2 linked regions of the Nitrosospira lacus genome follow. The protein of the gene in region 1 interacts with the protein of each later gene in a pairwise test. Links are inferred from orthologs where the notes say so. Each region holds a gene or a part of one and is shown on either strand. Other genes may lie near its edges.

The links. The genes of interacting proteins can lie anywhere in the genome.
Region 2: the proteins of aceE (region 1) and EBAPG3_RS08915 interact in binary tests that used the Escherichia coli proteins (3 or more experiments, as listed by UniProt). The link is inferred for Nitrosospira lacus from one-to-one orthologs.

Annotation. Positions count from the first base shown.
Region 1 is NZ_CP021106.3:867,202-873,741, forward strand. The notes cover bases 1,450-4,633. They hold aceE (pyruvate dehydrogenase (acetyl-transferring), homodimeric type), read left to right. Parts: upstream 1,450-1,763; coding sequence 1,764-4,433; downstream 4,434-4,633. Other genes in these bases: folD (bifunctional methylenetetrahydrofolate dehydrogenase/methenyltetrahydrofolate cyclohydrolase FolD), read left to right, coding at 1,450-1,718; aceF (dihydrolipoyllysine-residue acetyltransferase), read left to right, coding at 4,591-4,633. In the rest of the region: EBAPG3_RS03890 (hypothetical protein), read left to right, coding at 74-664; EBAPG3_RS03895 (hypothetical protein), read right to left, coding at 650-868; more of folD, read left to right, coding at 852-1,449; more of aceF, read left to right, coding at 4,634-5,970; nadD (nicotinate-nucleotide adenylyltransferase), read left to right, coding at 6,020-6,540. UniProt on the Escherichia coli protein: Component of the pyruvate dehydrogenase (PDH) complex, that catalyzes the overall conversion of pyruvate to acetyl-CoA and CO(2).
Region 2 is NZ_CP021106.3:1,986,480-1,991,155, reverse strand. What follows is about bases 1-2,999. They hold EBAPG3_RS08915 (ATP-binding cassette domain-containing protein), read right to left. Parts: upstream 2,411-2,999; coding sequence 590-2,410; downstream 1-589. Other genes in these bases: EBAPG3_RS08910 (HlyD family secretion protein), read right to left, coding at 2,407-2,999; EBAPG3_RS08920 (ABC transporter permease), read right to left, coding at 1-593. Also shown: more of EBAPG3_RS08910, read right to left, coding at 3,000-3,453; EBAPG3_RS08900 (hypothetical protein), read right to left, coding at 3,901-4,320; EBAPG3_RS08895 (hypothetical protein), read right to left, coding at 4,340-4,676. UniProt on the Escherichia coli protein: Part of the ABC transporter complex YbhFSR that could be involved in efflux of cefoperazone. Probably responsible for energy coupling to the transport system.

The DNA of each region.
Region 1 (6,540 bases):
TACGACAATGGATGACACGAAAACTGACGCGGGAGCGACCGGGATTGATGTTTGCGTACAACATGCGCGAGAGATGCTGGCTTCCCAGCTTGCGAAAATCAAGGACAAGGGATACGACTTTGCGCCTCAGTTCAGGCAAATGACAATTCAATTGTACTTGGCCGGTATCATGTGGCGCTGCAGTGAGAGTCTCAGCTTGTCAACCAGCGCCCGTGATCATGGGTTTGCGGCGCTTCAGGCGATGCTCATCAGCGATGGCATGACTAAAAAGCAGGCTCAACAACGAATTGCATTTCTGAATAATATGTCTCGAGTGGAAGACGGTGGCGATACACTGGCTATCACGATTGGTTATGAAGCGGTACCGGATGACAATAGCCTGGCCATGATCTTTGATGAGTATCAAAATGAGGTACGGGTTTCGGGGGCGTTCTGGCGCTTTTACGAGCGTGGTAAAAAAATCATGTTTATCGGTGGTGCGGTAGCAGCCTTTGTAACGATTTGGGCAGTCACGATTTTCCTTCCAAAAACCGAGGGAATCGATGTGCTGGCAGCGGGACTCCTGGCAGCTGCCTTGGTTGTACTTCCAACATTCTTGATCGGGTTATGGATTTACCGCATGAAGATCAAAAAACCACCCCTGCCAACTTCACCTCCGGAGTGATCGCAGCCCGGTACACTCGATCGGGAGTTTGGGTTTCTTCGAGTCCGGCAGCCGGGTCAGGCTGCTGTCTGCAAGCGTATTCCTGAACGCATTCTCGCGATAAATCTGCATGAAACGTGAAAGCCACACCCGGACAACGTATAATTGCCTGTCCATATAGCCCGCGATATTGTCGATACGACCCATAATGAGTGCCACAATCATGGATGGCAATGCGTTAGCAAGGGAAGTGCGAGCCGAATGGAAGGTTCGCGCCGAGCGCTTAACGGAAAATGGCGTGCAGCCAGGATTGGCTGTGGTCATTGTCGGTGACAATCCAGCCTCAAGCATATATGTGCGAAACAAGGCCAAGGCTTGCGGCGATACTGGAATTTATTCGGAAATACATGCGTTCCCGGAGAAGGCCAGCCAGGACGAGGTGATACAGCGCATCCAGGAATTGAACAGAAACCCCAGAATCCACGGTATTCTGGTGCAATTGCCGCTACCCCGGCATTTTGAAAGCGGCAAGATCATTGCATCCATCGCGGTGGAAAAAGACGCGGACGGCTTCCATCTATACAATGTCGGTGCGCTGGTTACCGGCAATACGGTTTTCCCGCCCTGCACCCCTTATGGCGTAATGAAAATGCTGGAAAAATGCGGTATTCCGGTTGAGGGCAAGCACGCAGTGGTGGTGGGCCGCAGCAACATCGTAGGTAAGCCGATGGCGTTCATGCTGTTGCAGCACGGAGCCACCGTCACAATCTGCACGTCGAAGACGCTTGAGTTGGCCGAACATACAAAACGAGCTGACATCCTGGTGGTGGCCGTTGGAAAGCCGCGCATGATCACGGCCGATATGGTGAAGCCCGGTGCAACGGTAATAGATGTCGGCATCAATCGCTTGCCTGACGGGAAGATTGCGGGGGATGTGGATTTTGAAATGGTCAAGGAGAAAGCGGGTCACATTACGCCGGTGCCGGGTGGGGTGGGACCCATGACCATCACCATGTTGCTGTGTAATACCATAGAGGCTGCGGAACGCGCTCAAACCGCTCAGGCAAGGGTATAGCCGCAGCGTAACATCGGCAGCCCCTCATCATATGCGAGACAAAATATGGAACCTATCCCGGACATAGATCCAACTGAAACAAAGGAATGGCTCGATGCGCTGGAGTCCGTACTCACACACGAGGGGACCGAACGAGCGCATTATCTGCTGGAAAGGCTGGTGGAGAAAGCGCGCCGTTCCGGCGCATATCTCCCTTATAGTGCCACCACTGCCTATATCAATACGATTCCTCCCGGCAAGGAGGATCACTCACCCGGTAACCATGCGCTGGAGCACCGTATCCGTTCCTACGTTCGCTGGAACTCCATGGCAATGGTGTTGCGCGCCAATAAGAATTCCAATGTTGGCGGCCATATTGCCAGCTTTGCATCCGCCGCGACACTCTACGATGTGGGCTACAATCACTTCTGGCATGCCCGCTCCAAGGATCATGGCGGTGACCTGATATTCGCCCAGGGACATTCCTCCCCTGGTCTTTACGCCTATGCTTTCCTGCTGGAGGAATTGTCACAGGAACAACTCGATAATTTCCGCCAGGAGGTTGACGGGAAGGGCATATCCTCTTATCCGCATCCGTGGCTGATGCCCGATTTCTGGCAGTTTCCGACAGTATCAATGGGGCTGGGGCCATTGATGGCAATCTATCAGGCGCGTTTCATGAAATATCTGGATAGCCGTGGGCTGGTTCAGACCAAGGGGCGCAAGGTCTGGGCTTTCCTGGGTGACGGAGAAATGGACGAACCGGAATCCCTCGGCGCAATTTCGCTGGCCTCACGTGAGAATCTGGACAACCTGATTTTTGTAGTTAATTGTAACCTTCAACGCCTTGATGGCCCGGTGCGTGGCAATGGCAAGATTATCCAGGAGTTGGAGGCCGCTTTTCGCGGTTCCGGCTGGAACGTCATCAAGGTAATTTGGGGCTCCTACTGGGATTCTTTGTTAGCCAAGGATACTAAGGGCTTGCTGCAGCAACGCATGATGGAATGCGTGGATGGCGAATACCAGACTTTCAAGTCCAGAGACGGTGCCTACGTGCGCGAACATTTCTTTGGCAAATATCCGGAACTGCTGGAGATGGTCGCCAACATGTCGGACGACGATATCTGGCGTTTGAACCGCGGAGGTCACGATCCACATAAGGTCTATGCCGCTTACGCCGCCGCAGCCAGGCATACCGGGCAGCCGACCGTGATACTTGCCAAAACCATCAAGGGTTATGGCATGGGTGAAGCGGGCGAAGCGCAGAACATTACCCATCAGCAGAAAAAAATGGGCACGACGTCGCTGAAAGCATTTCGTGATCGTTTCGGGCTGCCCATTGCGGATGACAGGATAGACGACGTACCGTATCTGAAATTTGACAAAGATTCGCCCGAGTTTGTTTATATGCGGCAGCAGCGGCAGGCGCTGGGCGGATTCATCCATCGCCGCCAGCGCAAGGCCGAGGCACTGTCGATACCACCGTTATCCGCGTTCGATACATTGCTCAAGGCAAGCGGCGAAGGACGGGAGTCCTCCACGACCATGGCATTTGTGCGCATCCTGAATATTCTCGTGAAAGACAAGGCTATAGGCAAGCATGTAGTACCGATCGTTGCGGATGAGTCGCGCACTTTCGGCATGGAAGGCATGTTCCGGCAGTTGGGCATCTGGTCGTCAACGGGACAGCTCTATACGCCGCAGGATGCCGACCAGCTGATGTATTACAAGGAAGACAAGAGCGGGCAGATTCTGCAGGAGGGGATCAACGAAGCAGGCGCCATGTCATCATGGATGGCTGTCGCAACCGCCTACAGCACTCATGGTGTGCAGATGATCCCGTTTTATATCTTCTACTCCATGTTCGGCTTTCAGCGCATCGGTGACTTGGCTTGGGCAGCGGGAGATATGCGCTGCCGTGGATTCTTGCTGGGAGGTACGGCCGGACGCACGACACTGAATGGAGAGGGGCTGCAACACGAAGACGGCCATAGCCATCTGTCCGCCTCGACCATTCCCAATTGTGTATCCTACGATCCCACATTTGCGTACGAGCTTGCGGTTATTATTCAGGACGGGTTGCGCCGAATGTATGACGTGCAGGAAGACGTCTATTATTATATTACCGTAATGAACGAAAATTACCCGCATCCGGAAATGCCCGCGAATGCGGAACAAGGTATATTGAAAGGCATGTACTTGTTTCGGGCAGGGAAACGGACAGAAGGAGAATATTCCGGGCTGCAGGTTCAATTGCTTGGATCCGGCACTATCCTGCGTGAGGTTATCGCGGCGGCAGAAATACTGGAAAAAGAATATGGCATCGCCGCCGACATATGGAGTGTCACCAGCTTTAACGAATTGAGGCGTGAAGCGCTGGATGTGACACGCTGGAACATGCTGCATCCCGCCGAACCGGCAAAACTATCCTATGTAGCGTCATGTTTCAAAGATCACGAGGGACCTGTGGTGGCGGCCACTGACTATATGAAGATATTCGCCGATCAGATACGTGAGTTTGTGCCGGGGCGTTACAAGGTGTTGGGTACGGATGGTTTTGGCCGTTCCGATACACGCGAGAAGCTGCGCCGGTTCTTTGAAGTGGATCGCCATTACGTCACCGTGGCCGCGCTCAAGGCATTGGCCGAGGAAGGCAAGATACCGGTGGAAAAGGTGGTGCACGCGATAAGCAAGTTCGGCATAGATCCGGACAAACCAAATCCAGTGACTGTATGAGAGAGCGGACGCGTGAGTGGATGCCTGTCTGCAAGACGCGTAGAGGTGCATACCCCGGTCGTGGTTTATTATCGGTGCGGGTCACGAAACTGCCGGATTTCGCGCCGCCAGCCCTTATTTCCAGATCGGGATTAATGTAGACACGAAGGAAAGAAGCGTGGCAGAGACTAAACAAGTATTGATTCCGGACATCGGCGACTTTAAAGACGTTCCGGTGATAGAAGTGCTGGTGAAGGCGGGCGATTCCATCAAGGTGGAGGATCCGCTGATCGTGTTGGAATCGGATAAGGCGACAATAGAAGTGCCTTCCCCTTTTGAGGGTGTAATTGGAGACGTACTTGTAAAAGTAGGTGACAAGGTATCTGAAGGTACGCCTATTTTAGCGATGCAAGTCGTTGAAACGGACAATTCGGTGAAAATCTCTCAAGCCGCCCTGTCAACAGGCTTGGCTTCACGGCAGGCTCCTAAGTCGTCACCTCCTTCTGCATCTGCCCAACCCGCCGATTTTTTGGAAAGATCGGAGGCGGAAGCTTCCCCATCAGCCTCGGCGCAGATTCCAACTCCGCAGCCAATCGGTCAATCCATATCTCCACCAATAGACGAAGCTGCTTTCGCGAAGGCCCATGCGAGCCCCTCGGTGCGGCGATTTGCGCGCGAACTGGGCGTGAGTCTTGGGTTGGTGAGCGGCAGCGGCCCTAAACAGCGCATACTCAGGGAAGATGTACAGGGCTACGTCAAAGCCGAATTATCAAAACCACGTGGCGGCAATGGCGCGGGACTCAATTTGCTGCCTTGGCCGCAAGTAAATTTTGCAAAATTCGGCCCGGTGGAGTTGAAGCCACTGTCGCGTATCAAAAAAATCTCCGGAACGAATCTGCACCGTAACTGGGTAATGATTCCCCATGTGACGCAATTCGACGAAGCCGATATCACAGAACTGGAAGCCCTGCGCAAGGAGTCCAATGAGGCATCAAAAAAAGATGGCGTGAAAGTCACGATACTCGCCTTCTTGATGCGTGCGTCGATAGCGGCATTAAAAAAATTTCCAGAGTTCAACGCCTCGCTTGATGGTGCGTCGTTTGACAGTGCAGGCGGTGCAGTGAATCTGGTGATAAAGCACTATTACCACCTTGGTTTTGCGGCGGATACGCCAAATGGACTGGTGGTGCCCGTCATACGTGATGTCGATCAAAAAGGCGTGATAGACATCGGCAGAGAGATGGCCAATCTCGCGGTGCTGGCTCGCGAGGGTAAGCTGAAACCCGTTGAAATGCAGGGTGCAAGCTTTACCATCTCCAGTCTGGGAGGGATCGGAGGCACCGCATTCACGCCAATTATCAATGCACCTGAGGTGGCGATTCTCGGCGTATCCCGTGCCAGCATAAAACCTGTTTATCGGGATGGCCAGTTTGTTCCTCGTCTAATGCTGCCGCTATCCCTGTCCTATGATCATCGCGTAATCGATGGGGCAACCGCCGCGCGCTTTACTTCACATCTGGTCGAGGTCCTCGCCGATATGCGCCGGGTATTATTATGAGAAAAGGCTCGCCGCAAGAAATCTCAACCCACATACCGCTAAACCAGGAATGAGCGATCAATTGCCGGATTCAGGTTTAAAGGGAACCGTTTCCGCACTCTGGCATTCCGAGTCTGTTCAGGCAATAGAATCCGGGGTTCCGCTCGTTGGTATTTTTGGTGGCACCTTCGATCCCATTCATAATGGCCACCTGCGTGTGGCTGAAGAAATTGCCGAAACCATTGGCCTGAGAGAACTGCGCTTTGTCCCCGCCGGCATTCCGCGGTTGCGCCATGCTCCCGCTGCATCGCTTCAGCACCGCGCGGCGATCGTGGGTCTAGCGATTCGGGGCAATTCCAGATTTGTCCTGGACGAGCGCGAAGTCCGCCGTCATGGAGTGAGTTATAGCGTGGAGTCGCTGCGCGAACTTAGACGGGAGATGGGAGAGTGCGTCATACTATGTTTCATCATAGGGGCGGATGCGTTCATGAAACTTGCCGACTGGCATAGCTGGCGTGAATTATTCGGATTATGCCATTTCATCATAGTGGCTCGCCCAGGATATGCGTTAGCATCGAATCGTTACGCCTT
Region 2 (4,676 bases), 1.1 Mb from region 1 along the record:
AGATACCAGGTACTGGTATTGGCGGCGTTGAACCACATGCGTTCAATCACCGTAACCATACCTGGGCCGACAGTGTCCGCCACCGCTCCGCGGTCTGACTGACGCTGCATCCACTGACCCACGGCGCCGCTGACATAGCTGCGGATAATGAGGGCGCGGCTGGCCTCGGAACCATGCACCAGAAGTTGCACCTGTGCATTGCCCGCTGTCAGGCGGCGGGAAAAATCACTGGGTATCCGCACGATGCCATCTATCTCGCGTGCCAGCATCAGGCGCTCGGCCTCGCGCATCGAAGTGACTATCACAGGAGAGATATACGCCGAAAGCTCGAGGCCCGCGATCACATCGGCCGCCAAGGGCGAAGGATCTTCCAGCACCACCGCTATGGGCGCATTCTTGACATCGAGCGAGAGGCCATAGCCGAAAATCAGGATCAATACCATCGGCAGGCCGATACCAATGGCAAGATTGCTCCTGTCACGCAGCAACTGGCGGATTTCCTTGCGGGTCAATGAGATCAGGCGCAGCCAGAAACCTTTGTATCCCTTGCCGCCTTTCTTGTCTGACTGGCCTGCTCCCGTTTTTTCGCTCATGGCCTGATTTCCATTGCGGCGGTTTCGTTGTCTCTCTGGCGGCCTTGCTCGACGATGCTGATAAACGCCTCTTCCATGTTCAACCGGCTGTCTTTTCCGCCCGCTTGCGTCCGGACCTCCTGCGGTGTGCCGAGTGCCAGCAGCTTCCCGGCATCCTGGATAACGATACGGTCGCAATACTCGGCTTCTTCCATGAAATGCGTCGTAATGATGATAGTTGTTCCTACCTCTGATAACGCGGTAATGCGCCGCCAGAATTCGCGGCGCCTCTGCGGATCGGTTCCACTGGTAGGTTCGTCCAGGAACAGAATATCAGGTTCATGCAGCAACCCCACTGCCATCGCGAGGCGCTGCTTATAACCACCGGGCAACTGCCCGCTGGGTGACTTTTCTTTATCCTGCAAGTCAAACTGTCGCATGACAACGGCGATACGCTCGCGCAAGCGCTCTCCGCTCAAACCATAGGCACTGCCGAAGAACTCCAGGTTTTCCATCACGCTAAGATCACCATAGAGCGCAAATTTCTGCGATACGTAGCCGATCTTGCGACGCGCGATCGCACGCGCATGCCGCAGATCGACGCCGGCCACCCGAAGGAAACCGCTGCTGGCCGGCAAAAGGCCGCAAAGCATGCGAAAGGTCGTCGTCTTGCCCGCACCATTCGGCCCCAGCACACCGAAGATCTCCCCGCGCCGGATCGAAAACGAGATATTGTCCACCGCGGTAAAATCACCAAACCTGCGCACCAGGTCGCGCACCTCGATAATCACATCACCGGCATGATCTTTACCTTTGTCCAGGCTTTCGACTTCAACCGCTTTCAGCCGCACGGCAGCCTTCAGCGCAATAGTCTCCCTCGGCTCAGCAACGTACTGTTTGTGCAGCAGCATCATAAACCCGTCTTCCAGGCGTTCCTCGACGGCCGTAACCGGAGCCCCGCCAAGCAAGGCATCAAGATGCCGCTGATCGCCCCCTGGGCGCCGAATGAAACGTACGGCTCCCCCCTGCGGAACTGCATCAATGATGTTTTCAGTATTGTCCAGCAAGCGTGTCTGCAAAAAACGCGGTGGCTGACCTTGCGGCGGCGTGACGATAAAACATAGGCTGCGGGCATGATGGCGGATTTCCGCCGGGCTTCCCTGAGCCACGAGTTTGCCTTCATGCAACACGAATACTCGGGCGCAGCGTTCCGCTTCATCAAGGTAGGCGGTACTGACCAGGACAGTCAGTTGCTCGTCGTCAATCATTTGCTGAACGATTTCCCATAACTCCCGGCGTGACAGCGGGTCCACGCCCACCGTTGGCTCATCCAGTAGCAGGAGCTCCGGCAAACGCACCAATGTGCAGGCCAGCCCCAATTTTTGCTTCATCCCCCCGGACAGCTGGCCCGCAAGACGCGCGGTGAAGCGCGCCAGATTGGTCATTTCCAGCAGCCGTGCGTAGCGTTTCAGGCGCATGGCTTGTGGCACGCCATGCAGATCGGCGTAGAGATCGAGATTCTCCTGCACGCTGAGGTCTTCATACAGGCCGAAGCGCTGCGGCATATAACTGATGCGATCCTGAATCGCCTGCGGGTTGGCCGCGACATCAATACCCAACACGTGAAGTTGCCCTTCATCAGGTTTCATCAATCCGGCCATCATCCGCAACAAAGTGGTTTTACCCGCGCCATCGGGACCCACCAGCGCTGTAAGCGTGCCTGCCTGTATGGCCAGCGTGATGTCGGCGACTGCGTGAATCGTCTGGCCGGATTCCTTGATCAGAAATCGCTTATGGAGGACATGCGCGGTCAGTGCCGCCGCAGATGGATGCGTCACTGTGCCGCCCCGGGGGCGTCACGATGATTATCCAGGGATATGCGAACGGTGGCGGGCATGCCCAGGCGCAGACGATCTTCCGCATCGTCAACGAAGATACGGACTTCATAGACCAGGCTGGTACGCAGTTCTTCCGTCTGCACTATTTTCGGGGTGAACTCCGCCACCGAAGAAATGTAGCCGACATGGCCCCGAATGGGCTGATCCGGATGGCTGTCAGTCGTCACGCGTGCGCTCATGCCCGGCTTGATCCGTCCCAGATCGACTTCGGTGACATACGCGCGGACCCATTTCGGATCGGTAATAGCCAGCGCATAGACCGGCCGTTGCGGCGAAGCCATATCTCCCGGCTCCAGCAGGCGTGAGCGCACAATGGCATTCATGGGCGCCTTCAACTCGGCCAGGCTGATCTGGTGCCTGAGCAAAGCCAGCTCAGCTTTGGAAACATCCAGTTGCGCCTCGGCCTGCGCGATGTCTTCCTCCCGCGGACCGATCACCGCCAGTCTCAGCGCTTTTTTACGATTTTTAAGCTGTGCCTCTGCGACTTGGCGGCGTGAGCGCGCACTGTCCAGATCCTGTTGGCTGATCGCCTTATCAGCGGTTTTTTCCACATCCAGCAGGCGCTTAAGCTGTTGCGCAGCAAGATCCGCGTCAGCCTGGGCGGAAGCGACGTCAGCTCTGGCCTGATCCACCTCTTCGGGGCGCGTGCCGTTCTTCAGCCGCAACAAAACCTGCTCCTGCACATCAATCTGCGCCTGGGCCTGCGCGATTTGTAGTGCCAGGGTACGTGTATCGAGCGTCGCCAGCACTTGTCCTGCCTCGACCCGGTCGCCTTCCTGCACGCGCATTTCAGCAACCCGTTCACTGCCATTGAAAGCCAGCGAAACCTGGCGAATGTCAACATTGCCGAAAAGCTCCAATGTATTTGGATTATCCTGCTGGCGCACGAGAGACCATCCCGCCAGCACCGTAACGGCGATGACAAATGCGGCGGCAATGATGATCAATCCTTTATTCATGGGTGGATGCGCAATTTGCGGCATTGCGGCACCGGAATCAGTAATGAAGACATGCTGGTGAACGAGCAAGAAGCCGGAGCGTCATCGCGAGGATCATGACGTCGCCAATCTCAGATTATCCTAAATCCGGTAGTTGGACGAGGTGGAGTGTGCAGTTTCCGGGGTGCAGGGTCAGGTACGACGACGCGGAATGGTGCGTCCGCAACGCAGGGCGGAGCAGTGCTTCCCGCAGAAAGGCGCGACCCCGCAGCGGAATGGGGGCGCCGCATGCATGGAACATGAGCGCGGTCTCGGCCATCCTCTGCGCTGACCGATCGCCGCTTCGCGGACCCCTCACGCGACGCTCCAGGGCACCCCATTTCAAGGCATTATAACGCAGCCATGTACCGCAAGAACCGTGCAATCCGCCCGGTAGCAGACTCATCCAACAGGTGAGGGTCAAATTGCGGTCAGCTACCGCATTTAGGATTATCATGATTCCGAATCAGAGGATTCAACGATAGCTGCGGCGGCGTCTTCCAGCGCGACGACCGCGGCGGGAATTCCCGCAACATTGCCGGATATCACGGCGCCGGCGAAGAGGATCAGCGCGGACGCGAGATCAAGCGCTTGCTTGAAGATGACGATGCGCCGAATGGCTGATTTTGCGTTTTTTACACTGGACTGCAGGCGAGCAAGCGGGGCCTGGCTCTCGGCCAGGACCAACCCTATCGCGTTGGTATATATCCCGGACGCATCATTCAAAAGCCTGATTTCGCGTTCATCGAGCTCGACCCATTGGCTTTGGCTCAAGCTGGCCCGATTTTTGATGCGCCAGTTTCCGAGCTCGATTGCAGCGTCTCGAAACAAGTTGCCCAACTCAAAAGCATCGTCCGGCGTCAATTTTTCCATGCCTGCCCTTCCCTCTTTTTTACCGCGAAACGTCAAGCAAGCTCCGGTAAGCGGTGCGAAGCTCGTCAACAGCTGGCTTGAACTGCCGGCCGAAATCATCCTGGCCGACCCTATCTCTATGGTCATAAAGATATTGATGGCCTCCCGCGATTTTCTCCAGCACTGCATCGTAGCGCTGCGCGCCCCGGATACGGTTGTCCACGCGCTCCAGTGCTTCCACCCTGGCTTCTTTTGCGAGCGCCATTGCGACAGGCTCCACGGGATTGCCCGGCGCCAGCATAAAGTTATCATAGTATCGCCCGGCCAGCGCGGATTCCGTCTGTAAATCGGCTACGATACCGCGCTTCACAATCTTG